DNA from 2 places in the Rhizobium sp. ERR 942 genome. Region 2 is predicted to be linked to the other one. Evidence: predicted binding sites of a transcription regulator. Region 2 holds the regulator's gene; the other holds the start of a gene.
What was found. The regulator PhoB, encoded in region 2, activates phosphate uptake and scavenging genes when phosphate is short. The targets are predictions, from matches to a motif close to TGTCATNNANCTGTCAT.

Region 1: a site for PhoB is predicted at 7,741-7,757, ahead of FBZ97_RS22280 (DUF2794 domain-containing protein). Genes of this name have one in related genera too.

Annotation. Positions count from the first base shown of each region.
Region 1 is NZ_VIUA01000005.1:459,338-471,602, forward strand. Features, by position in the region: gene FBZ97_RS22245 (DsbE family thiol:disulfide interchange protein) at 215-826, opposite strand; gene ccmD (heme exporter protein CcmD) at 823-996, opposite strand; gene FBZ97_RS22255 (heme ABC transporter permease) at 998-1,756, opposite strand; gene ccmB (heme exporter protein CcmB) at 1,937-2,596, opposite strand; gene ccmA (heme ABC exporter ATP-binding protein CcmA) at 2,844-3,491, opposite strand; gene acnA (aconitate hydratase AcnA) at 3,755-6,445, shown strand; gene FBZ97_RS22275 (thioredoxin family protein) at 6,702-7,445, shown strand; gene FBZ97_RS22280 (DUF2794 domain-containing protein) at 7,779-8,180, shown strand; gene FBZ97_RS22285 (GNAT family N-acetyltransferase) at 8,438-8,995, opposite strand; gene FBZ97_RS22290 (Bax inhibitor-1/YccA family protein) at 9,115-9,855, opposite strand; gene FBZ97_RS22295 (ABC transporter permease) at 10,051-12,265, opposite strand, start outside.
Region 2 is NZ_VIUA01000006.1:215,792-228,056, forward strand. Features, by position in the region: gene ppk2 (polyphosphate kinase 2) at 1-732, opposite strand, end outside; gene phoR (phosphate regulon sensor histidine kinase PhoR) at 1,006-2,232, shown strand; gene FBZ97_RS24380 (substrate-binding domain-containing protein) at 2,417-3,451, shown strand; gene pstC (phosphate ABC transporter permease subunit PstC) at 3,514-4,995, shown strand; gene pstA (phosphate ABC transporter permease PstA) at 5,025-6,326, shown strand; gene pstB (phosphate ABC transporter ATP-binding protein PstB) at 6,342-7,157, shown strand; gene phoU (phosphate signaling complex protein PhoU) at 7,208-7,921, shown strand; gene phoB (phosphate regulon transcriptional regulator PhoB) at 7,953-8,636, shown strand; one part of gene FBZ97_RS24410 (IS630 family transposase) at 8,751-9,086, shown strand; one part of gene FBZ97_RS24410 (IS630 family transposase) at 9,088-9,699, shown strand; gene FBZ97_RS24415 (GcrA family cell cycle regulator) at 9,773-10,300, opposite strand; gene FBZ97_RS24425 (aspartate aminotransferase family protein) at 10,725-11,924, shown strand; gene argF (ornithine carbamoyltransferase) at 11,997-12,265, shown strand, end outside.

The DNA of each region.
Region 1 (12,265 bases), on a different contig from region 2:
TATTGCTTGCGCTATGCTTCGGCGATAGGGCACCTCACCATGAGGTGGAGTGGTTTTCGCGGCGATTGGCCGCCGGCCTAACCGCCCTGTGATATGGGTGATCTCTGGATAGCCAGGGAGATTAGCCCTCATGGTGAGGTGCGGAAGCACCCTGAGCTTGTCGAAGGGGGCTGGAGCCTCGAACCACGAGGGCGGGTGGTGAAGTCCTGGACGTTTAAGACGCCGGCTTCCCCTGCGCCTTGGCTATGGCCGGATAAAGCCCTTCTTTCAAACTTGTCGGCGTGAACGGGCCGACTTGTTTGTAGAGGATCGTGCCGTCTGAGGAGACGAGGTAGGATTCCGGAATGCCGTAGACGCCCCAGTCGATGGCGGCGGAGCCGTTCGGGTCGATACCGATGGCGTTATAAGGGTTGCCGAGTTCGCCGAGGAAGCGAAGGGCGTTCTCGCTCGTATCCTTATAATTGATCGCCACGATGTTGAGCTGACCGCCCTTGGCGAGCTCCTTCAGCACCGGATGCTCGTCGCGGCAGGGGACGCACCATGAGGCGAAGACGTTGACGAGCGTCAGCTTGCCCTTGATGGCGTCGTCGGTGAGCGCCGGTAGGTTGGAGCCTTCGAGAGGTGGGAGCGCGAGCTTCGGCGCCTTGGTGCCGATCAGGGCTGAGGGAATGGCCGATATATCAGTGCCGTGCACTTCCTGATCGTACATGACCTTGCCGACGGCGAAGGCGATGCAGGCAAAGACGATCAGCGGGATCAGCGCCAGCAGATAGCGCGCGGTGCCGCTCGATTTCGGCTGATCCTTGTTATCGGCATCCGCGGTCATTTCGTCTCGCTTTCGGCCGCGCGCTGCGAGCGGCGGCGGAGGCCGGAGGCTTCCAATGCGGCGAGCTCGCGACGTCGCAGGCGTCCGTCGATCCAGATCCAAGCGATAAGAGCGAGCACGACGACCGCCGCAAAGCCATAGGAGCCGAAGACATAGAAGGGATGCGTCATTCTAGCCCTCCCGGCCTGCCATGCGCGCGGCCATGCGGCGCTGCGTGGCGATGCGGCGACGCCAGATTTCGTTGCGGATCGCCATCAGGTGCAGCGTGAAGAACAGCAGCGTGAAGGCGAGCGCCATGGTGAAGAGCGGCCAGAGGAATTCCGCGGCGATGGCCGGGCCATCCATGCGCATGATGCTTTCCGACTGATGCAGCGTGTTCCACCAGTCCACGGAGAATTTGATGATCGGAATATTGATGAAGCCGACCAGTGTCAGGATCGAGGCGACGCGAGCAGCTTTTGATGGGTCGTCCATGGCGCGGTTCAGCGCGATCAGGCCGAGATACATCAGGAAGAGGATGAAGACCGAGGTCAGACGCGCATCCCAGACCCAATAGGTGCCCCACATCGGCTTGCCCCAGAGCGAACCAGTGACCAGCGCGATCAGCGTGAAGGCGGCGCCGAGCGGGGCCGCCGTCTTGCCGGCGACATCGGCCAGTGGATGCCGCCAGACGAGCGTGCCGATCGCCGACATGCTCATGATCGTATAGCACATCATCGACAGCCAGGCGGCCGGAACGTGGATATACATGATGCGGACGGTATCGCCCTGCTGGTAATCGCCCTCGGTCGTAAAGGAGAGATAGAGACCGATCGCGAAGAGCACGGCCGAGATGGCGGCCAGCCAGGGAATGAGACGCGCCGAGAAAGCCAGGAACCGCGTGGGATTGGCAAGGTCGGAAAATCGGCTGATCGCAGTGATATCGCTCATGCGGCTTGTTTAACCCGATATGGCATTTCCGGCAATCGACCGCATTGTCCCGGATGGACGAAACAGTATCTCCGTTAGAGCCTTTCCGCTTTTCTTCGAAACGCGAAAACGCTCCATCCTTTTGTATTTACGCAATTCCGGACGGAAAACCGCTTCGCACTTTTCCTGGAATTGCTCTGATCAATCAGTCGTGTTCCGCAGGGCAAGAGCAGCAGCGGCCGGGCCGAGGACGGCGAAGAACAAGGTGAGCGCGATCAGGATCAGGAAGGGCGGCAGGAACGGCTGCGGCCCTTCGACGGCGGCATAGGTGGCGCTGACGCCGAAGATCAGCACGGGAATGGTGAGCGGCAGCACGAGAATGGAGACGAGCAGCCCGCCGCGCGGCAACGCCACGGCGACCGCAGCACCGACCGCGCCGACGAAGGTGATCGCTGGCGAGCCGACGAGCAGCGTCAGCGCCGTCGCCCCGATTGCCGTCTCGTTCATATTCATAAAGAGGCCGAGCAGCGGCGAGGCGATGACGAGCGGCAGGCCTGTCGCCACCCAATGTGCCGCGCATTTGATGAAGACCGTCAATACCAGCGGTGTTTCCTGCATGACGAGCAGATCGAGCGAACCGTCGTCGCGCTCAGCCTGGAACAGCCGATCAAGGCCGAGCAGGCTTGCGAGCAGCGCGCCGATCCAGACGATGGCCGGGCCAATGCGCGAGAGAAGTTTGAGGTCAGGCCCGACACCGAAGGGGATGACGGCGACGACGGTGAGGAAGAAGAGAATGCCGATCAACGCCCCGCCGCCGGCGCGCACGGAAAGTCTGAGGTCGCGGAGGAAGAGGGCGGTCATAGATGGCACCGAGTATGGAGCACGATACCCCCCTCTGTCCCTATCGGGACATCTCCCCCACAAGGGGGGAGATCGGTAACTTGCGGCGCGGGCGTGCCCTTATCGAACATCGAATCCGCAGAGACGGAGTTCAACGGTTTTCTAAGCAGATGCCGCAAACTCCCAACAATCTCCCCCCTTGTGGGGGAGATGTCACGAAGTGACAGAGGGGGGTGACGAAGGTTCGGCAAGTTCGGCACCATCGGCTTCATCCCCACACCCCCTCACTCGCCCCCGCAAACCCCGTCATCCGAATCTCCTGCACATTCTCCAGTCCCAGCGGCTGATGCGTTGCCGCAAGAACGATGCCGCCGCTCTTCCGATGGGCTGTTATCAGATCGGCGAAGAGTTGGTCGGCGGAGCTGTCCAGTGCTGCTGTCGGTTCGTCGAGAATCCAGATCGGGCGGTGGGCGACCAACAGTTTGGCGAAAGCGATTCGCCGCTGCTGGCCGGCGGAGAGATAGCCGAAGGGGAGATGGGTGATGCCGGCAAGCCCGACGGCGTCAGCAGCTTCCTCGACGTCCAGGCTGGAGCCGCCTGGCATATCGCCGAGGAATGTTTTCCAGAAGGTCAGGTTTTCGGCCACCGTCAGCTCGGATTTCATCGCATTGCGGTGGCCGAGATAGTGGCTGGCTTCACCGGCCGGCCGGCCCGATTCGCCGTCATTTCCGGTAAATGTGATAGTGCCTTTTTCCGGCCTCAGAAGGCATGCCACAACCCGTAGAAGCGTTGATTTTCCGGACCCATTACGGCCAGTTAAAACGAGTGCATCTCCATCCGCCAAGTTGAAGGAAACATTCAAGAAAATCAGGTCTTCGCCCCGCCTTGCCGCCAGATTTTCAGCGCTTAGATGCATTCGCTCAGGCTTTCCCCGTTTTCGTTGCTGCAACGCGCAAAAAATTGTCCAAAATTGCGCTTTGTCACTCTGGCAAGTCTTTACGAAATTATCTATAAGACCTGCAACCACGCCAGCGGTCGGCGTGAATTCAATCCTTGCGCCGAACTTAAGGTTTTAAACCTTACGTGCGGACAGCGGAAATGGCCGTACCCGCATCCTGATGTGCATAAAGTGCATAGGCGTTCGCACGACTGTGTTGGCTATCAGAAACGGGGTATCTCGTGTCTAAATCTCTTGACAGTTTCAATTGTCGTTCCACGCTGACCGTGGGCGGGAAAGACTATGTGTATTTCAGCCTTCCCAAGGCTGAAGCCAATGGTCTGCCCGGCGTTTCCAAGCTGCCTTACTCCATGAAGGTGCTTTTGGAAAACCTGCTGCGTTTTGAAGACGGGCAGTCGGTCACCAAGGAGCATATCCTTGCCGTCGCCGAATGGCTGACCAACAAGGGCACCGTCGAGAACGAAATCGCCTATCGCCCGGCGCGCGTGCTGATGCAGGACTTCACCGGCGTTCCGGCCGTCGTCGACCTTGCTGCCATGCGCGACGCGATGGTTTCGCTTGGCGGCGATCCGGAAAAGATCAACCCGCTCGTTCCCGTCGATCTCGTCATCGACCATTCCGTCATCGTCGACGAATTCGGCACGCCGCAGGCTTTCGCCAAGAACGTCGAGCTGGAATACCAGCGCAACGGCGAGCGCTACCGCTTCCTGAAGTGGGGCCAGCAGGCCTTCAAGAACTTCCGCGTCGTTCCTCCCGGCACCGGCATCTGTCACCAGGTCAACCTCGAATATCTCGGCCAGACCGTCTGGACGAAGGAAGAAGACGGCGAAACGATCGCTTATCCCGACACCTGCGTCGGCACCGATTCGCACACGACCATGATCAACGGCCTCGGCGTTCTCGGCTGGGGTGTCGGCGGCATCGAGGCTGAAGCCGCCATGCTCGGTCAGCCGGTCTCCATGCTGCTGCCTGAAGTCATCGGCTTCAAGCTCACCGGCAAGCTCAAGGAAGGCGTTACCGCGACCGATCTCGTTCTGACCGTCGTGCAGATGCTGCGTAAGAAGGGCGTCGTTTCCAAATTCGTCGAATTCTTCGGCCCCGGCCTCGACAACATGCCGCTCGCCGACCGCGCCACCATCGGCAACATGGGTCCGGAATATGGTGCGACCTGCGGCTTCTTCCCGGTCGACAAGGAAACGCTGAACTACCTCAACATGTCCGGCCGCGCCAAGGACCGTATCGCGCTCGTCGAAGCCTATTCGAAGGCTCAGGGCATGTGGCGCGACAATGACGGTTCCGATCTCGTCTTCACCGACACGCTGGAACTCGACCTCGGCGACGTCGTGCCGTCGATGGCCGGTCCGAAGCGTCCGGAAGGCCGCATCGCGCTGGAAAACATCGCTTCCGGCTTCGCGACCTCGCTGGAAACCGAATACAAGAAGCCCGCCCAGCTCTCCAACCGTTATGCGGTCGAAGGCACGGATTTCGATATCGGCCATGGCGACGTTGCCATCGCCGCCATCACCTCCTGCACCAATACCTCCAACCCGTCGGTGCTGATCGCTGCCGGCCTTCTGGCCCGCAACGCCGTTGCCAAGGGCCTGAAGAGCAAGCCGTGGGTCAAGACCTCGCTGGCGCCGGGATCTCAGGTCGTCGGCGAATATCTTGCCAAGTCCGGCCTGCAGGCCGATCTCGACAAGCTCGGCTTCAACCTGGTCGGCTTCGGCTGCACCACCTGCATCGGCAATTCCGGCCCGCTGCCGGCGCCGATCTCGAAGACGATCAACGACAAGGGCCTGATCGTTGCCGGCGTCCTCTCCGGTAACCGCAACTTCGAAGGCCGCATCTCGCCCGACGTCCAGGCGAACTATCTCGCTTCGCCGCCGCTCGTCGTCGCCTACGCGCTCGCCGGCTCGGTGCAGCTCGACCTGACGAAGGAGCCGATCGGCGAAGACCAGAACGGCAAGCCGGTCTATCTGAAGGACATCTGGCCGACCTCGCACGAGGTTCAGGAGTTTATCCAGAAGTACGTCACCCGCGAGCTTTATGAAACCAAGTATGCCGACGTCTTCAAGGGCGACGCCAACTGGCAGGCCGTGCAGGTTCCTCCGGGCCAGACCTATGCGTGGGACGACAATTCGACCTACGTGCAGAACCCGCCCTACTTCGTGGGCATGGGCAAGAAGGGCGCCGGCGTTTCCGACATCAAGGGCGCGCGCGTTCTTGGCCTCTTCGGCGACAAGATCACCACCGACCATATTTCTCCGGCCGGCTCGATCAAGGCTGCCTCGCCGGCCGGCTCCTACCTTATCGACCATGGCGTCGGCATTGCCGACTTCAACCAGTACGGCACGCGCCGCGGCAACCATGAAGTCATGATGCGCGGCACGTTTGCCAACATCCGCATCCGCAACCACATGCTCGGCCCGAACGGCAAGGAAGGTGGCTACACCATCCATTATCCGTCCAAGGAAGAGACGTCGATCTACGATGCGGCCATGCAGTACAAGGCCGAGGGCGTTCCGCTCGTCATCTTCGCAGGCGTCGAATACGGCAACGGCTCTTCGCGCGACTGGGCTGCCAAGGGCACGAACCTGCTCGGCGTGCGCGCCGTCATCGCCCAGTCCTTCGAGCGCATCCACCGTTCGAACCTCGTCGGCATGGGCGTCATCCCGTTCGTCTTCGAGGAAGGCACCACCTGGGCAAGCCTCGGCCTGAAGGGCGACGAACTCGTGACGATCGAAGGCCTGGAGAACATCAAGCCGCGCGAGCGCAAGATCGCCAAGATCACCTATGGCGACGGGTCGGTGAAGGATGTTCCGATCCTCTGCCGCATCGATACGCTGGACGAGGTCATCTACGTCAACAATGGCGGCATCCTGCAGACCGTTCTGCGCGATCTCGCCGCCTGATAGGTATTAAACGCTGTTATGGGAGGCCGCCGGAAAACTCTTCCGGCGGCCTCTTGTTTTTCACGGTGATGTGTACTGCGAGACTTCTGCTCACTCCGGCCTCACCCCATCGTGACTTTGCGTCATCGCGTTAAACTATTATCTCTTGTTTCAGATTTTTCGGGCTTGATGTGGCCTGGTCGCCCCAAGAAGCGCGAGTTTTGCAGAGCCCGTGTAGGCAGACGGCGCTCGAGATTGGATGCAGAGGTAAGATAGAATGCGCCTTCGATTTTTGGCTCCACTTCTGGCAGGCATTGGGCTCGCAAGTTCGCTGCATGCGCAGGAGGCTCCGAAGATCAAGGGCGTCGTCGAACTCTTCACCTCGCAGGGTTGCGCTTCCTGTCCTCCCGCCGATGCTGCCTTCCGTAAGCTGATCCGCCAGGGCAATGTCGTGGCGCTCGCCTATCACGTCGATTATTGGAACTATCTCGGCTGGAACGACACGATGGCATCCAAGGACAATACGGCGCGCCAATATGCCTATGCCCGTACGATGGGGCGCAGCGGCGTCTATACGCCGCAAGCGATCGTCAATGGCAGAGATCACATGAACGGTGCCGATCTCGATGCCATTAACGTCAAACTTGATGATTTTCAGCGCCTTGGCGAGGGGCTGACGGTTCCGGTCAGTGCTGCCATGAAGGGTGACGAGCTCGAGATCAAGATCGGCGCTGGGCAGGGCAAGGCGAATGTCGTTGCCGTCTATTTCGACAAGGAGCAGATGGTGGCGCCGAAAGGCGGCGAAAACAACGGCCAGCAGATTGCCTATATGCACGCGGTATCCGATGTCGAAACAGTCGGCATGTGGGACGGCAAGGCCATGAGCCTCGTGCTGCCGTCTACCGTGCTGGATAAGGCTGGCCGGCGAGGCCTTGCGATTCTGCTGCAGTCGTCGACATCTTCAGGCGATCCGGCTGCCATTCTCGGGGCGACTGTTCTGACGGTAGGCTCGGACGGCTGAACGCGATTTTTCCAGCTTTGCCGGAGGTCTTCCATTTTGAGCTGATGCTAAAAGGGGTCCCTATTTTGGCTGGCGCCAAAAAGGGGGGTGCCCGGCGAGGACGCATTCGGGGCTGGGGTTTAATCGATGCACCCCGGCCGGGCCGTTTGACGCGGCGGCGCCAAACGGCTGCCTATACTTCCTGTAAATTGGGCGTCGTTTTGTCTGAAATGCGGCGTTGACGAGGTGCTTTCACAGCCGGGAAAGAAATTGTGAGCCGTCAGCCGTCTTGCAATTTGATGCGGCTGAGGCAAACTGTCATTCTCCTGTCATGAGATAGCCCCTGGGGGATTGATGACTGATCAGCCGGATTTGAGACACGGTGAAAGCCGTTCCGTCGATACCAATTCATCCGTCGTCGTTGATCTCAGAGAATACAAACAGAGCAAGGACCCGCTGCCGGTGACCTTTCATCGCCGGGAGCTTGATGCGATTCTCTGGATCTATGGCCGCATGGTCGGCGAGGGCGAGTGGCGCGACTACGCCATCGACCATTTGAAGGACAAGGCGGTTTTCTCCGTCTTCAAACGCTCCGGCGAAATGCCGCTCTTCCGCATCGAAAAGAATCCGAAGCTTTCAGCCAAGCAGGGCGCTTTTTCTGTCGTCAATACCAACGGCATGATCCTGAAACGCGGTCATGACCTGAACCAAGTGTTGAAGGTTTTCGACAAGCAGCTGAAGCTGGTGGAGAAGTAGTTTCTCGTCGTTGGCTGTGTGCTGGCTGATAGTGCCACACCCCCTCTGTCCCTATCGGGACATCTCCCCCACAAGGGGGGAGATTGCTAGCTTGTGGCACGCATCTGCCCACAGTGAAGATCGAAGCTGCAGAACTTCGGGCCATTGGTTTGAAAAGATGTGCGGCAAGCTCTCAACAATCTCCCCCCTTGTGGGGGAGATGTCAGCGAAGCTGACAGAGGGGGGTATCAGAGGTTCGGCATAAAGGCAGCTCGACACTACCCCCCAAACAATGTCCCAGGATAGACCGATGGATCCGGATCGCTCTCCGCGCCGTCCCCGAGCGCCTTCTGCATCAGCATGGTATCCAGCCATCGGCCATGCTTGTAGCCGGTACCCTTGAGCAGCCCCACTTCGGCAAAGCCTGCCGCGCGATGTACGGCGATGGAGGCGGGGTGGGCGCCGCCGATGACGGCGATCATCTGGCGGAAGCCGAGCGTCTGGCAGTTTTCCACCAGGGCATGGAGCAGCAGTCTGCCGATGCCGCGACCACGCGCCTCGGGTGCCAGATAGATCGAATCCTCCACCATCCAGCGATAGGCCGGCCGCGTGCGGAACGCGGAGGCATAGGCATAGCCGAGAAATGCGCCGGTATCGTCTTCGGCGACCAGATAGGGATAGCCCTTGTTACGAATTGCCTCGAACCTGGCCGTCATTTCCTCCTGGTTCGGCGGCGTGATTTCATAGCTTGCCGTGCCGTTCAGAACGGAATCTCTGTAGATGGCGGTGATGTGGGGAAGGTCGTCTAGGGTTGCACTGCGGAGGCTGACGGACATTGTTTCTATTGCCTGATCTGCGAATTTGCGACGGTGGCCATCAAATCGCAGGGCGTCTGCCCAAGCAAATAAAAAAGGCGGCCGAGACCGCCTTTTCATGTCTCAATCATGCTGTGCGATTAACGGCGGTTGCCCATGAATTGCAGCAGGAACATGAACAGGTTGATGAAGTCGAGGTACAGCGACAGGGCGCCCATGATCGCCTTGCGGCCCGCCACGGTCACGTCGTCGGCTTCGTAGTACATTTCCTTGATCCGCTGCGTATCCCAGGCGGTGAGGCCTGCGAAGATCAGGACGCCGATCACGGAGATGGCGAACTGCAGCGCGGACGAAGCCAGGAAGATGTTGACGAGCGCCGCGATGATCAGGCCGAAGAGACCCATCATCAGGAACGAGCCCATCGCCGACAGATCACGCTTCGTCGTGTAGCCGAAGAGCGACAGCGCGCCGAAGGAGGCGGCGGTCACGAAGAAGGTCTGCACGACGCTCTGTCCGGTGTAGATGATGAAGATCGACGACAGCGAAAGGCCCACCAGCGCGGCGTAGACCCAGAAGGTCGTCGTCGCGGCGGCCACGCTCATGCGGTTAACCCGAGCCATCAGGAAGAACACCATCGCCAGCGGGGCGAGAATGACCACCCACTTCAGCGGGCTCAGATAGATCGCCTGGCCGAAGGCCGTGATCTGTCCGTTTGCGAAAGCGAGCGAGAAGGAGAGATAGGCGGCAACACCCGTGATCGCCAGACCCAGCGCCATCAGGTTATAGACCTTGAGCATGTAGGCTCGAAGGCCCTCGTCTATCATCGCACCGGATTGCGCACCGCTCTGCGCCCGGTTTTGGTAATTGCGAAAGTCAGCCATGTTTTCCTCTTTCAAGCTCCGATTTGATTACGGTGTCGGGTCTTTCAAGGCCCAGGCGCCGCTGCGGAGCTCAGCATGCCTGCACAGAATATGAGGCTTTCGGGCCTCATACACAAGGGTCAAGCGATCCGGCGCATGTTAAATCGATGTAATATCGAGCTGTTTTGCCCGTTTCCGGTTCGTCTCCGTAACGAATCAGAGCTCGCGCAGAACAGGCGCTGCTTTCTGCCCGAGAATCCGCCAAGTACCGATCAAGCCTATACCGACCGTCAAAATCAGCGCGATAACCAGCGTGGAGAAAGCGACATCGGGCAGGAAGGCAGAAGGGAGCCGCATGATACGGCTGACGATGTACCAGGCGGATGCGGAGCCGGCGATCAGCGCGAAGATGGCGGTTGCGGCGCCCAGGATCAGATATTCGTAGCTGAAGGCACGGATCAATGTTGCCCGCGTCGCGCCGAGCGTCTTGAGGATGACGGCGTCATGCGTGCGGGCGCGGTTGCCGGCCGCGAGTGCACCGGCCAGCACCAGCACCGAGGCGATGAGTGCGACAGATGCGGCGGAACGAATGGCCGTCGCCAGCTGTCCCACGAGCGTGTTGACGACATCGAGCGCATCCTTGACGCGGACGCTTGTGATGGTCGGATAGGTATTGGTGACTTTCCTCAGGATCGCCGCTTCCTGTTCCGAGGTGGCGGAAGTGTCGGTCAGGGTCGCGAGCCAGGCGTGCGGAGCGCCCCTGAAGGTGTTGGGCGAGAAGATCATCACGAAATTGATCGACAGCGATTGCCATTGAACCTTGCGGAAGCTGGCGATCCTGGCGGTGACGTTGCGGCCAAGCACGTTGACGGTGACCTTGTCGCCGAGCTTCAGGCCGAGCGCCTTGCCCTCCTCTTCGGAAAAGGAGACCAGCGGTTCGCCGCTATAATCCTTGTCCCACCATTTGCCTTCCGTGACCGAGGCGTTTTCCGGCACTGTATCGGCATAGGTGATGCCGCGGTCGCCGCGCAGCACCCATTGGCCTGCGGCCGGCACCTTCATTTTGGTGACATCCTCGCCGTTGAAGGCGACGATCCGGCCGCGGAGCATTGGCGCCTCGACAAGCTTGCCCTTGGGGTCGATGTCGAGGACGATCTTGCGGAAGCCTTCCAGTTCCGGCCCCTGAATATCGACGAAGAAGAAGTTCGGCGCCTGTTCGCTCATGCTTCCCATCAGCTCGCGGCGCATATTCCCGTCGATCAGTGTCAAGGTCACCAGCAGCGCCAGCCCAAGGCCGAGCGACAGCACGACGGAGGAGGTGAGCGCGCCCGGCCGATGAATGTTGCCGATCGCGAGGCGCAGCGCGGGCGAGCGCACGCGCGGGCTGCGGCGGGCAAGCCAGGAGAGCAGGGCTGCCACCAGGCGCAGCACGACGAAAGCGCCAGCGATCGAGACGACGAAGACGACTGCGATGAAGCGGTCATAGGCGGTGACGATCGCCAGGGCTGCAAGTGCCGCCATCAGGACACCGGCAGCCAGGAGATAGGGCCAGCCGGGCAGGCGTCGCGCTTCGAAGCCCTGCTCGCGAAACAGCGCCGTCGCCGGCACTTCGCGGGCATGGCCGAGCGGCGGAATGGCAAAGGCCAGTGTCGTCAGCAGGCCGAAGAGAGCAGCCAGCGTCAATGCGCCGGGGTAAAGCCTCGGTGCGGTTGAAATCGGTAGGAATTCCGCCATGAATTGCGAAGCGATCATCGGCGCGATAGCGCCGAGGACGAGGCCAATTGCTATGCCAGCGAGTGCAATCACGGCGATCTGGATGAGATAGATCAGCACAACGACGAAGGCCGGAGCGCCCAGGCACTTGAAGGTGGCGATGGTCGTGCGCTTGGAATCGAGGAAGGCGCGCACGGCATTGGCAACGCCGACGCCGCCGACGATGAGCGCTGCGAGGCCGACGAGCGTCAGGAACTGCGAGAAGCGGGTGACATTGTCGGCAAGCTGGGGTGCTGCGCGATCGCTGCTGCGGATCGACCAGCCCGCCTGCGGAAAGGCGGCATTGGCGCGCTCGGTGAGATTGCGGATGCCGGCCGCGGGATTGTCCATGCGGATTCGGTATGCCTGTTCGACCAAGCTGCCTGTCGTGATCAGGCCGGAAGCAATCAGGGCATTGCGGCTCGTGAGCAGGCGCGGCGCGAAGCCAAAGCCTTCAGATACCGCATCTGGCTCGCTTTCAACGGTGCCAGTAATGCGCAGCTTGGTGTTTCCAAGCAGCAGAGCGTCGCCGATCTTGAGGTTCAGGCGTTCGAGCAGCAGGGGAGCGACAACAGCGCCATAGGTGCCATCCTTGGCTGCAAGCAGCGTTGCGAGCGGCTGGTCCGGTTCCGCCTCGAATCTGCCGTAGAGCGGATAGGCATCGTCGACCGCCTTGACT
Region 2 (12,265 bases):
CCAGGGTGCGTGGTCCGTATGCGTATCCTTCAGCATGCGGTCGCGCTTCTCGCTATAGTCCTTCCATTTCGGCAGGGCGGCGATATCCATCGAGGAAAGTTTCCAGACGGCGCGCGGATCGTGGCGCCGGTCGTGGAAGCGCTTCAGCTGCATCTCCCGGCCGATATCGAGATAGAATTTGAAGAAGTAGATGCCGTCCTGGACGATGAGCTTTTCCATCCTTGGGGCCTGCTTTAGGAACTGCTCGTATTGCTGCGGCGTGCAGAAGCCCATGACCGGCTCGACGCCGGCGCGGTTGTACCAGGAGCGGTCGAAGAGCACGAATTCGCCGGCCGTCGGGAACTGGGCGACATAGCGCTGAAAATACCATTGCCCGGCCTCGCGATCCGTGGGCTTCGTGAGCGCCACCACGCGCGCCAGACGAGGGTTCATATGGGCCGAGGTTGCGGCGATCGAGCCGCCTTTGCCGGCCGCGTCACGCCCCTCGAAGAGCGCCATCACTCGCTTGCCGGTCGCCTGCAGCCAAAACTGCACCTTGATGAGTTCGATCTGCAGCGTTTTCAGCTCGTCGAGATATTCGTCTTCCTTCAGCTTCTTCTTGTAGGGATAGCCGCCCGAGGTCAGCGCCTCGTCTTCGACCCAGCTCGGCAGGACGGGGTCATCGACATCGAATATGCGCTTGATGCCATGGATATCCAACTCAACTGCCCGGCTTTCTGTCTTCTCCCCCATATGTCGGCTCCTCGGCTGTTTACACGGCGTTAACCCTACCGCTGGCAGCGGCAAAAAAGCTTGGCCAGGAAACTGGAGCTTTTGTTCAATAGTTTCAAGCCCTTTACTGCTGCCCTCCTTTGCCGGCTACATTTATTTTTGTCAGTTACTGGCTTCTGTGGATAGAGCCGAATACTTCTGTCATGAATCGCAGATAAGACGCGGAATCCAGCGTTCCATGATGGCAGGCGAAGGACGGCGCAGTTGGAAGACGAATGGTCATTTGTCAGGAAGTTGGCAGTTCGGCTGCGGCAGGAGAGCGCCATCCTGGTTCTGGCGACGCTGATTGCCGCACTCGCCCTGGTCGAAGGCATCAATACCGGCGCCGTATTCTGGATCTGGGCGATTGTCATGATCGTCACACTGCTTCGCCCGCCGCTCGTCGAGCGGGTAGAGGTGCCGTCACAGGCCGAGGCGCCGCCCGTCGATGCGCAAGCCCTGTTGCGCACCGCCTTTGCTGGACTGGCGGCACTCGATATGCCAGTGCTGATCATCGACCGCGAGGCATCAGTGCTGGTGCAGAACATGGCCGTCGAAAAAGCCTTCGGTGCCTTTCCGATCGGCGCACATATTTCCTCCAAGCTGCGCTCGCCGGGTCTGCTCGACATGGTGCGCGAGACCATCGCGACCAATACGCCGAACCAGATCGAGCATTCCGAGCGCCTGCCTTCGGAACGGGTCTATGTCGTGCGCATCGCGCCGATTGATCTGCCTGAGATCGACAGACAGGAAGATGCGCTCTTCCTGCTCTCCTTCCGCGACATATCGGAGCTGCGCCACATCGACCGCATGCGCTCCGATTTCGTCGCCAATGCCAGCCACGAATTGCGCACGCCGCTGGCGTCGCTGCGAGGCTTCATCGAGACGATTCAGGGACCTGCCAAGGCCGATCCGAAGGCGCAGCAGCGTTTCCTCGGCATCATGCTCGATCAGACGACGCGCATGAGCAGGCTGGTCGACGACCTCCTGTCGCTGTCGCGCCTGGAGCTGAAGTCGCATATCGCGCCGGATCAGAAGGTAGATCTCGTGCCCCTGCTCGGCCATGTGCGCGACTCCCTGTTGCCGCTGGCCGGGGATCTCGATGTCAGCATCAATCTGCATTTGCCGGCGGGCAAGGTGGAAGTATTGGGCGATCGCGACGAGCTGGTGCAGGTCTTCGAAAACCTGATCGAGAATGCCTGCAAATACGGCCAGGAAGGCAAGTCGGTCGAGGTTTCGCTGCTGAACGGTGCCGGCCAGGCCGTCGAGGTCGTCGTCTCGGACAAGGGGCCGGGGATACCCGCAGAACATGTGCCGCGCCTGACCGAGCGCTTCTATCGCGTTAACGTTGAGGATAGCCGGTCCAAGAAGGGAACCGGTCTCGGGCTTGCCATCGTCAAGCACATTCTGACCCGCCATCGCGCCAGACTGATCGTCAAGTCGGAAGTCGGAAAGGGAACCGACTTTACGGTTCGCTTCTGACAAGCTCTACCTGCCCCGGTTTAGGTGGCGATTTATCCAAATTATATCAGGCATATAGCCTGTCATAATTGTTTCACTCGCCTGACATAAAAGGGCGGTGTTTTCGCCAGTAAGAATGGACTGCTGAAAAAGTGGATGTGGCCTCCACCTCGGCGCTCTTCAAAGCTCATCAGGGGGATTCGTTGTGAATGCTTTGAAAATATCCATTCTTGCGCTGGTTGCATCGGTTGCCCTTGCCGGCACTGCAACCGCTCGCGATCAAATTCAGATCGCCGGTTCATCGACCGTATTCCCATATGCCAAGATCGTGGCCGAAACTTTCGGCGAGACCTTCACCAACTTTAAGACCCCGGTGGTCGAGTCCGGCGGCTCCGGAGCCGGCCTGAAGGAATTCTGCAAGGGTGTGGGAACGGATTCGATCGACATCGCCAATTCGTCGCGTCCCATCAAGGACAGCGAAGTCGCAGCCTGCAAGGCTGCCGGTGTCGCTGACATCCAGCAGGTCAAGATCGGCTATGACGGCATCGTCTTTGCTTTCGACAAAAGCAATCCGGATATCAGGTTCGAACCGGTCGATCTCTACAAGGCGCTTGCTGCCGAGGTCGTCGTCGATGGCAAGCTCGTCGCCAATCCTTATAAGAAGTGGTCTGAGATCAATCCATCGCTGCCGGATTTTGAAATCGCCGCCTATATTCCGGGCGAGAAGCATGGCACGCGCGAAGTTTTTGAAGAGAAGGTGCTTGCTGCCGGCTGCAAGGCTTCCGGCGCGGCCGATGTCATCAAGGCAGCATTCTCGGATGCCGCTCAGCAGGCGAAGAAATGCATTGCCGTGCGCAAGGATGGCGCCGCAGTCGATATCGATGGCGACTATCCCGAGACCTTGGCCCGCATCAATGCCAACAAGCATGGCATCGGCGTGTTCGGCCTGTATTTTTTCCAGAACAACGCCGACAAGCTGAAGGTCGCTACCGTCAGCGGTATCGTGCCCTCGGGCCAGACGATCGCCGATGGCACCTATCCGGTATCGCGGCCGCTGTTCTTCTACGTCAAGAAAGCCCATCTGGGTGTGGTCCCGGGGCTCAAGGAATATGTCGATTTCTTCACGAGCGATCAGATGATCGGACCGGACGGCCCGCTGGCGGAATATGGCCTCGTGTCGGCGCCGGATGCTGAACGCGACCAGATCCGCAAGGATTTCGCGGGCGGGAAGATCATGTGACTGCTGAAGGGTCGGGCACCGGGGCGGCCTTCCGCTGCCCTGGGGGGCGCCGGGGAATGGGAATGAGTGTATCGCTGCTGCTGCTCTGCTTGTCGGTCTTCGGCGCCTCCGCTTTCGTGCTGGGGCGGGTGAGGGCGGCTGCGCTGTCGGGTGGCAGGTCTTCGTCCATGCACTCCCGGCTCGGCTATCACGGTGCCTATGCCGCCATATGGGCGGTACTTCCGCCCCTGGCGCTCGTCTGCGCCTGGCTGATCGTCAGTCCCATCGTCATCGACCGCCTGGTGACCAAATCCTTTCCCGAGGAGGTTCAGTCTCTGCCGCCGGCTGAGCTCAATCTCAGCTACGGCATGGTGCGCAGCATCGCCCGCGGCATGCGCATGCTCGATAGCCAGGAGCTTGCCGATGTCGATGGCGGCAAGGCCGATCTTCAGTTGCTGCTGGCGCAGAAGGGCGTTCCACTCGCCGTACGCCCCACGGGCTACATGATCGAGGCCGCGAATAGATATAATGGCATGCGCGAATTGAGCCGCATGGTCATGGCGGCGGCGGCGATCGTCCTGTCGTTGCTTTGCGCGGCCCATGGCCTTCACGCGATTGCGCCGCGTTTTCGCGCCCGCAACCGGGTCGAGCAGGTCATCCTCGGAGCCCTGATCGTTGCCTCCTCCATCGCGGTGCTGACAACGGTCGGCATCGTCGTTTCCATGCTTTCGGAAGCGGCGCGCTTCTTCAGTATGGTGCCGGCCAGCGAGTTCTTCTTCGGTACCGTCTGGGACCCGCGCTTCACCGGCGCCGGCGCGCAGACCTCGGGCACCTTCGGTCTGATCCCGCTCCTGGCAGGCACGATTTATATCGGGCTTGTGGCCATGCTCTTCGCCGTGCCCATTGGTCTGTTTGCGGCGATCTACATGGCCGAATATGCCTCGGCTCGCGTCCGTTCCATCGCCAAGCCGATGCTGGAGGTTCTGGCCGGCATTCCAACGATCGTCTACGGCTTCTTCGCCCTTGTCACAGTCGGCCCCTTCTTGCGCGATATCTCCGCCGAGATCGACGGGCTGATGACCGGAAACTACAGAAGCTTCATCGAGGCGCAGAGCGTTTTGACGGCTGGCTTTGTCATGGGCGTGATGCTCATCCCTTATGTTTCGTCGCTGTCGGATGATATCATCATGGCTGTGCCGCGCTCGCTGCGCGACGGCTCGCTCGGGCTTGGTGCCACGCGGTCGGAAACGGTCAAGCGCGTGCTCCTGCCGGCGGCTCTTCCGGGCATCGTCGGCGCGCTGCTGATGACCGCGTCGCGGGCGATCGGCGAAACCATGATCGTGGTACTGGCCGCAGGCGTTGCCGCGCGCATGCAGCTCGATCCCTTCGAACCGATGACGACGGTCACGGTGAAGATCGTCAATCAGCTGACCGGCGATCTGGAGTTCACTTCGCCGCAGACGCTCGTCGCCTTCGCCCTCGGCATCACACTGTTCTGCCTGACGCTGTGCCTCAACGTCTATGCGCTCTACATTGTCCGTCGATACAGGGAGCAATACGAATGAGCGACGTCGTATCTTCCTCTCAGCTCAACATGCCGCGCGGTCTGACGCCGGGTGCGTCTGTACACCGCGATATCGGCATTAAGCGGCGCTATGCCGCCGAGCGTCGCTTTCGCGCCTATGGGATGACCGCCGTCATCTTCGGTCTCGTCTTCCTTATCATCCTGGTCTCGACCGTGGTCCGCACAGGCTATACCGCCTTTGTCCAGACTTCGATCACCCTGCCGATCGAATTCAGCGAGAAGGTAATCGACCCGACGGGTAAGCGCATGAACGATCCAAAGGTGCTGATCGCTGCCAATTACCCCGTACTGGTGCGCGATGCGTTGGTGAAAGCGCTTGGCATCGATCCGGCCAATCGCACGCTTGTACGCGAGGCCATGGCGATGATGTCGGACAGCGCCAGGATCGTGTTGCGCGACAGAGTCGTTGCCAACTCCTCTCTCATAGGGACGACACAGAACGTCACATTCCTGGCCAGCGCCAACATCGATTCCGCCAACAAGGGGCAGATCGATCTGACCGTCAGCGAGAAGGATCGCAAGATTTCCGACCGCCAGGTCGCATGGATGAAGCAACTCAGCCAAAGCGGCGCGCTTCATAAGGCCTTCAACAGCGGTCTCTTTCTGTCGGGCAATTCGAGCCGCCCCGAAGCGGCCGGGCTTGGTGTCGCGCTGATCGGCTCGCTCTACCTGATGCTGACCGTTCTCGTACTTGCCTTGCCGGTCGGCGTTGCTGCCTCGATCTATCTGGAAGAGTTCGCACCGAAGAACCGGCTGACGGATCTGATCGAGGTCAACATCAACAATCTCGCTGCCGTCCCCTCGATCGTTTATGGCCTGTTGGGTCTCTCGGTCTTCATCAACATGATGGGGCTGCCGCGCTCGGCATCGCTGGTCGGCGGCCTTGTACTGAGCCTGATGACGCTGCCGATGATCATCATCGCCACGCGCTCCGCCTTGCGTGCTGTGCCGCCGTCGATCCGTAGCGCCGCGCTCGGTCTTGGCGCATCGCGCATGCAGATGGTCTTCCATCATGTTTTGCCGCTCGCGATGCCTGGCATTCTGACGGGCACGATCCTAGGGCTTGCCCATGCGCTCGGAGAGACCGCGCCACTGCTTCTGATCGGCATGGTCGCCTTCGTTGCCAATTATCCGACATCGCCGCTCGATCCCTCGACGGCGCTGCCGGTGCAGATCTATATGTGGGCGAGCGAAGCCGAGCGGGCCTTCGTCGAAAGGACGTCCGGCGCCATCATCGTGCTCCTCTTCTTCCTCGTCGCGATGAACATCGGCGCCATCCTGCTGCGCCGCCGCTTCGAGCGGCGCTGGTAAGGGAGGGTGCACGAAATGAACATGATGACGGAAGCTGCCAGCGAAAGAGCCTTGGCCAAGAAGATGACGACGATCCCTTACAAGATGATCGGCCAGGACGTTTCTGTGTTCTACGGCGACAAGCGGGCGCTCTTCGACGTCAATCTGAAGATCCGCGCCAATACGGTCACGGCTCTGATCGGCCCTTCCGGCTGCGGCAAGTCCACCTTTCTGCGCTGCCTCAACCGCATGAACGATACGATCGAGACCTGCCGCGTCACCGGCAAGATCACGCTCGACGATCAGGATGTCTACGACGACAGCATCGATGTCGTGGAATTGCGCGCCCGCGTCGGCATGGTCTTCCAGAAGCCCAACCCGTTTCCGAAGTCGATCTACGAGAACGTCGCCTACGGCCCGCGCATCCATGGCCTGCATCGCTCAAAGGCCGATCTCGAGCATATCGTCGAAACCAGTCTGCAGAAGGCCGGTCTATGGGGTGAGGTGAAGGATCGGCTCCATGATGCCGGCACGAGCCTGTCGGGCGGCCAGCAGCAGCGCCTCTGCATCGCGCGCGCCGTTGCTGTCAGCCCGGAGGTGATCCTGATGGATGAGCCGTGCTCGGCGCTCGATCCGATCGCAACCGCCAAGGTCGAGGATCTCATCCACGAGCTTCGGGAGAATTTTACCATCGTCATCGTGACGCATTCCATGCAGCAGGCCGCCCGTGTCTCGCAGCGTACCGCAATGTTCCATCTCGGCCACCTGGTCGAGGAGAACGACACCGATAAGATGTTCACCAATCCCGACGATTTCCGCACGCAGGATTACATCATGGGCCGTTTTGGTTGATGATGGCAGGCGCGCGGCTCCTTTCACACAGTTCACTTGAGGATAGAAAAATGGTCTCCACTCACATTCTCTCAGCCTATGACGAAGACCTGAAGTTTCTGACGCGTCGCATTGCCGAAATGGGCGGCCTGGCCGAGCAGATGGTTAGCGACAGCGTACGCGCTCTCGTCAACAGCGACGCGGCCCTGGCCCAGAAGGTCATCTCCGACGACGTCGTTCTCGACCATGCCGAGCGCGAAGTTGGTGACAAGGCGATCGTCACCATCGCTCGTCGTCAGCCGATGGCAGCGGACCTGCGCGAAATCATGGGCTCGATCCGCATCGCCTCCGATCTGGAGCGCGTCGGTGATCTCGGCAAGAATACCGCAAAGCGCGTCATCGCCGTTCAGGGCACGGGCGTGCCGCGTCGTCTCGCTCGTGGCATCGAACACCTCTCCGAACTGGCACTGAGCCAGCTCAAGGAAGTTCTTGATGTTTACGCGACCCGCTCGCCCGATAAGGCCGTGTCGATCCGCGAACGCGACGAGGAAATCGACGCCATGTACACCTCGCTCTTCCGCGAGATGCTGACCTACATGATGGAAGATCCGCGCAACATCACCACCTGCACGCATCTTCTCTTCTGCGCCAAGAACATCGAGCGCATCGGCGACCATGCCACCAACATCGCCGAGACGATCTATTACATGGCGACCGGTGCTCAGCCGGAAGGCGAGCGCCCGAAGGACGATACCGCCAACACCGTCGGCGCAGTGACGGAATAATCTGGAAGCGAAGAAAGGAGACCATAGGCGCATGGTTCCGAGAGTTGCTGTTGTAGAAGACGAGGAAGCGCTTAGCGTTCTGCTGCGCTACAATCTTGAGGCCGAAGGCTTCGAGGTCGACACGATCCTCAGAGGTGATGAGGCCGAGCTGCGTCTCCAGGAGCGCATCCCCGATCTCCTGATCCTCGACTGGATGCTCCCCGGCGTGTCCGGCATCGAGCTCTGCCGCCGGCTGCGTATGCGGCCGGAGACGGAGCGCTTGCCGATCATCATGCTGACGGCTCGCGGCGAGGAAAGCGAGCGCGTGCGCGGACTTTCGACCGGCGCGGACGATTACGTCGTCAAGCCGTTCTCGACGCCGGAGCTGATGGCCCGCGTCAAGGCGATGCTGCGGCGTGCCCGCCCGGAGGTTCTCTCCACGGTGCTGCGTTGCGGCGATATCGAGCTGGACCGCGAAACCCATCGCGTCCATCGCAAGAGCCGCGAAGTCCGGCTGGGGCCGACAGAATTCCGCCTGCTGGAGTTCCTGATGTCCTCGCCAGGGCGCGTCTTCTCGCGTTCGCAGCTGCTCGACGGCGTGTGGGGTCACGATATTTACGTCGACGAACGCACGGTCGACGTCCATGTCGGCCGCCTGCGCAAGGCGCTCAATTTCTCCAATATGCAGGATGTCATCCGCACCGTTCGCGGCGCGGGCTATTCCATGGAAGCCTGAGCGGCTCGCCGCTCGGGTGTTACTAGAGCGTTTCCGATTTATCTGAATCGGAGGGATTCCGTTTTTGGGTGTTTTGTGATTCAAGATGCTGGCTGGAATGGAGGCCAGCATCGAATGACTCGACCCCTTTCCGATGATCTTCGCAAGCGTGTTGTTGATGCGATCGAGGCCGGTGAGAGTTGCCGGTCGGTGGCGGCGCGGTTCGGTATTGCGGTGTCTTCGGCGGTGAAATGGTCGCAGCGGTATCGTTCGAGCGGCTCTGTCGCGCCCGGGAAGATGGGCGGTCACCGCAAGCGTGTTCTGGAGCCGTACCGGGCGTTTATCGTGGAGCGGATCAGCCAAACGCCGCATCTGTCACTGCATGGGTTGAAGGAAGAGCTGGCCGCACGAGGGGTGAAGGTATCCCACGACACCGTGTGGCAATTCCTGCGACGCGAGGGGCTACGGTTCAAAAAAAACACTATTCGCCCTTGAGCAGGCGCGTGCCGACATTGCGCGGCGGCGACAGCGCTGGCGGTCCTGGCAAACTGGTCTCGATCCAAAGCGGCTGGTCTTCATCGATGAAACCTGGATCAAGACCAACATGGCGCCGCTTCGAGGCTGGGGGCCGAGGGGCAAGCGTCTGCGCAGCTTCGCCCCGCACGGCCACTGGCGCACCTTGACCTTCCTCGGCGCGTTGCGCTGCGATCGGCTTGCCGCACCCTGTGTCTTTGACGGGCCGATCAACGGCCAGTGCTTTCGAGCCTATGTCGAGCAGCAACTCCTACCCGTGCTCCAACCTGGCGATATCGTCGTGATGGACAACCTCGGCTCTCATAAATCAGTCGCCATCCGGCAGATGATCCGTGATGCTGGTGCGCGGCTCTGGTATCTGCCGCCCTATTCTCCTGACCTTAATCCGATCGAACAAGCCTTCGCCAAAATCAAGCACTGGATGCGCTTGGCTCAGAAGCGAACCATCGATGACACCTGGCGCTACATCGGACACCTCGTCACAACCATCGAGCCTAGCGAATGCAGCAACTACTTCGCCAACGCCGGATACGCTTCCGTCAAAACCTGAAAAGCTCTAAATAGCGGCGGAAATAGAAAAACGGGCCTCGAGGGGCCCGTTTCTCTTTGTCTTGCGGTAACTTTCAGCCGTTGTTGCGACGGCGGTCATGCACCGGCTGGTAGGCCATGCGCTGATGATAGGTGCAGTAGGGCGACGAATCCGGGCTGTCATTGCCGCAGAAGTGGAAGTCGTCCTTCAGCGGGTCCCCGACCGGCCATTTGCAGGTGCGTTCCGTCAGCTCCGTCAGGCCGAGGCGGCGGGAGATCGGAACGACGACGTTCGATGCCGGGCGATACTGAATTTCATTGACGGAATCGATCTCGATCTCTTCCTTCAACATGGTTGCACCCTGCTGGCGGGCGACCACAGTGCGGGTAGCGACGCGCGAGCCATAGGTCGTTGCGCGAGGAGCCGCGGCACTGCGCTTTGGCGTGCGCGCCGCGGTTGCCGTGCCGCCTGCCTTCGCTCGGCCAGGAAGGTTCAGGCGGTGCACCTTGCCGATAACGGCATTACGGCTCACGCCACCGAGCTGCGCAGCGATCTGGCTGGCGCTCAACCCTTCGGACCATAGCTTTTTCAGCTTCTCGACGCGTTCGTCTGTCCAATTCATGCCCTGTCTCCGCTGTCGCGTTTCCGATGGCAGAATCCCTCACCATTGCCTCGCATGGGAACGAGGCGCGAAACGCTCTAAAATTGTGGTGACTAGTTCCGCCGCATGCAGTCTAGCAATTGCTTTTTAACCTAGTGTGAGGCTGACTCCGTGACAAGAGTCGCGAGAATCTTGAGGAATCGATTTCGAGGTTTTCCCCAACTTGCTGCCTAGGCGTGGCATTTCTGCAATAGGCGCCGCCGAACCTATCTCTTTTGCCCGCAAGCGCTATCTCGCACCTGCTAAAACGCCAGTTTTGTTGACATCGCGATGCAAAACATCAATAGTGCCCGGGCCGCCGCAAGGCGGCATTTTTGATTTTTTCGGACCCGTTTCATCAAATCGAAGCGATCGGTCCTTAAAGTTGTGATCAGGAGATATGGCCATGGCCGAGACCACGCCGCTTTATGACACCTATATGCGCGCTCCGTTACGGTTCGAGCGAGGCGAGGGCGTCTGGCTGGTCACCGAAAATGGCGAGCGTTACCTCGATTTCGCGGCCGGCGTCGCGGTCAACTCGCTCGGTCACGCCCATCCTCATCTCGTCGCCGAGCTGAAGGCACAGGCCGACAAGGTCTGGCACCTGTCGAACCTCTACGAGGTGCCCGGTCAGGAGAAGCTGTCGAAGCGGCTGACGGAAGCGACCTTCGCCGACAAGGTATTCTTCACCAATTCGGGCGCCGAGGCGCTGGAATGCGCCATCAAGACGGCGCGGCGCTATCAATTCGCCAAGGGGCATCCCGAAAAGTTCCACATCATCACCTTCGAGGGCGCCTTCCACGGCCGCACCATCGCGACCATCGCCGCCGGCGGCCAGGAGAAATATATCGAGGGCTTCGGGCCTAAGGCACCGGGTTTTGACCAAGTGCAGTTCGGTGATCTCGATGCCGTGCGTGCCGCCATCACGGATGCGACAGCCGGGATCCTGATCGAGCCGGTCCAGGGCGAGGGCGGCATCCGTCCGGCCACCAACGAATTCCTGCGCGGGCTGCGTGAGATCTGCGACGAACACGGCCTGCTGCTGATCCTCGACGAAGTACAGTGTGGCGTCGGTCGCACTGGCAAGCTTTTCGCCTATGAATGGGCCGGCATCAAGCCTGATATCATGGCTGTCGCCAAGGGCATCGGCGGTGGCTTCCCGCTCGGTGCATGCCTTGCGACGGCGGAAGCCGCCTCAGGCATGAAGGCGGGCACCCACGGCTCGACCTATGGCGGCAATCCGCTTGCCATGGCGGTCGGAAATGCCGTTCTCGATATCGTGCTTGCCGAAGGCTTCCTGCAGCATGTGCGCGATGTCTCGCTGGTCTTCCGCCAGGGGCTCGCTTCGCTCAAGGATCGTTTTCCTGACATCATCGAGGACGTTCGCGGCGAAGGTCTGATGCTCGGCATCAAGGCGGCCATTCCGCAGGCAGAGCTACTGCAGGCTATCCGTGCCGAGCATCTGCTCGGCGTGCCGGCCGGCGATAACGTCATCCGCCTTCTGCCGCCGCTGGTCGTCACCGCCGAAGAAGCACGCGAAGGTCTTGCCCGCCTGGAGCGTGCCGCCGAGCGTGCGCGCGCTGCCCGCACCAAGAAATCGGCTTGAGTTCAACGCCCGCTGACGGGGCGTTCCTGCCCACGCGGGCGTTATTGTTTTTTCTGGAGCACAGGTAAGGACATGGCTTCTCCGAAACACTTTCTCGACCTCTCTGCCGTTCCGGCGGCCGATCTGCGCAACATCATCGATGACGCGATCGTGCGAAAGAGCGCGCAGAAGGCCGGCACTGCCGACAAGCCGCTCGCCGGCAAGATGCTGGCGATGATCTTCGAGAAGCCGTCCACCCGAACCCGCGTTTCCTTCGATGTCGGCATGCGACAGCTGGGCGGCGAGACGCTGTTCCTCTCCGGCACCGAAATGCAGCTTGGCCGCGCCGAAACGATCGGCGA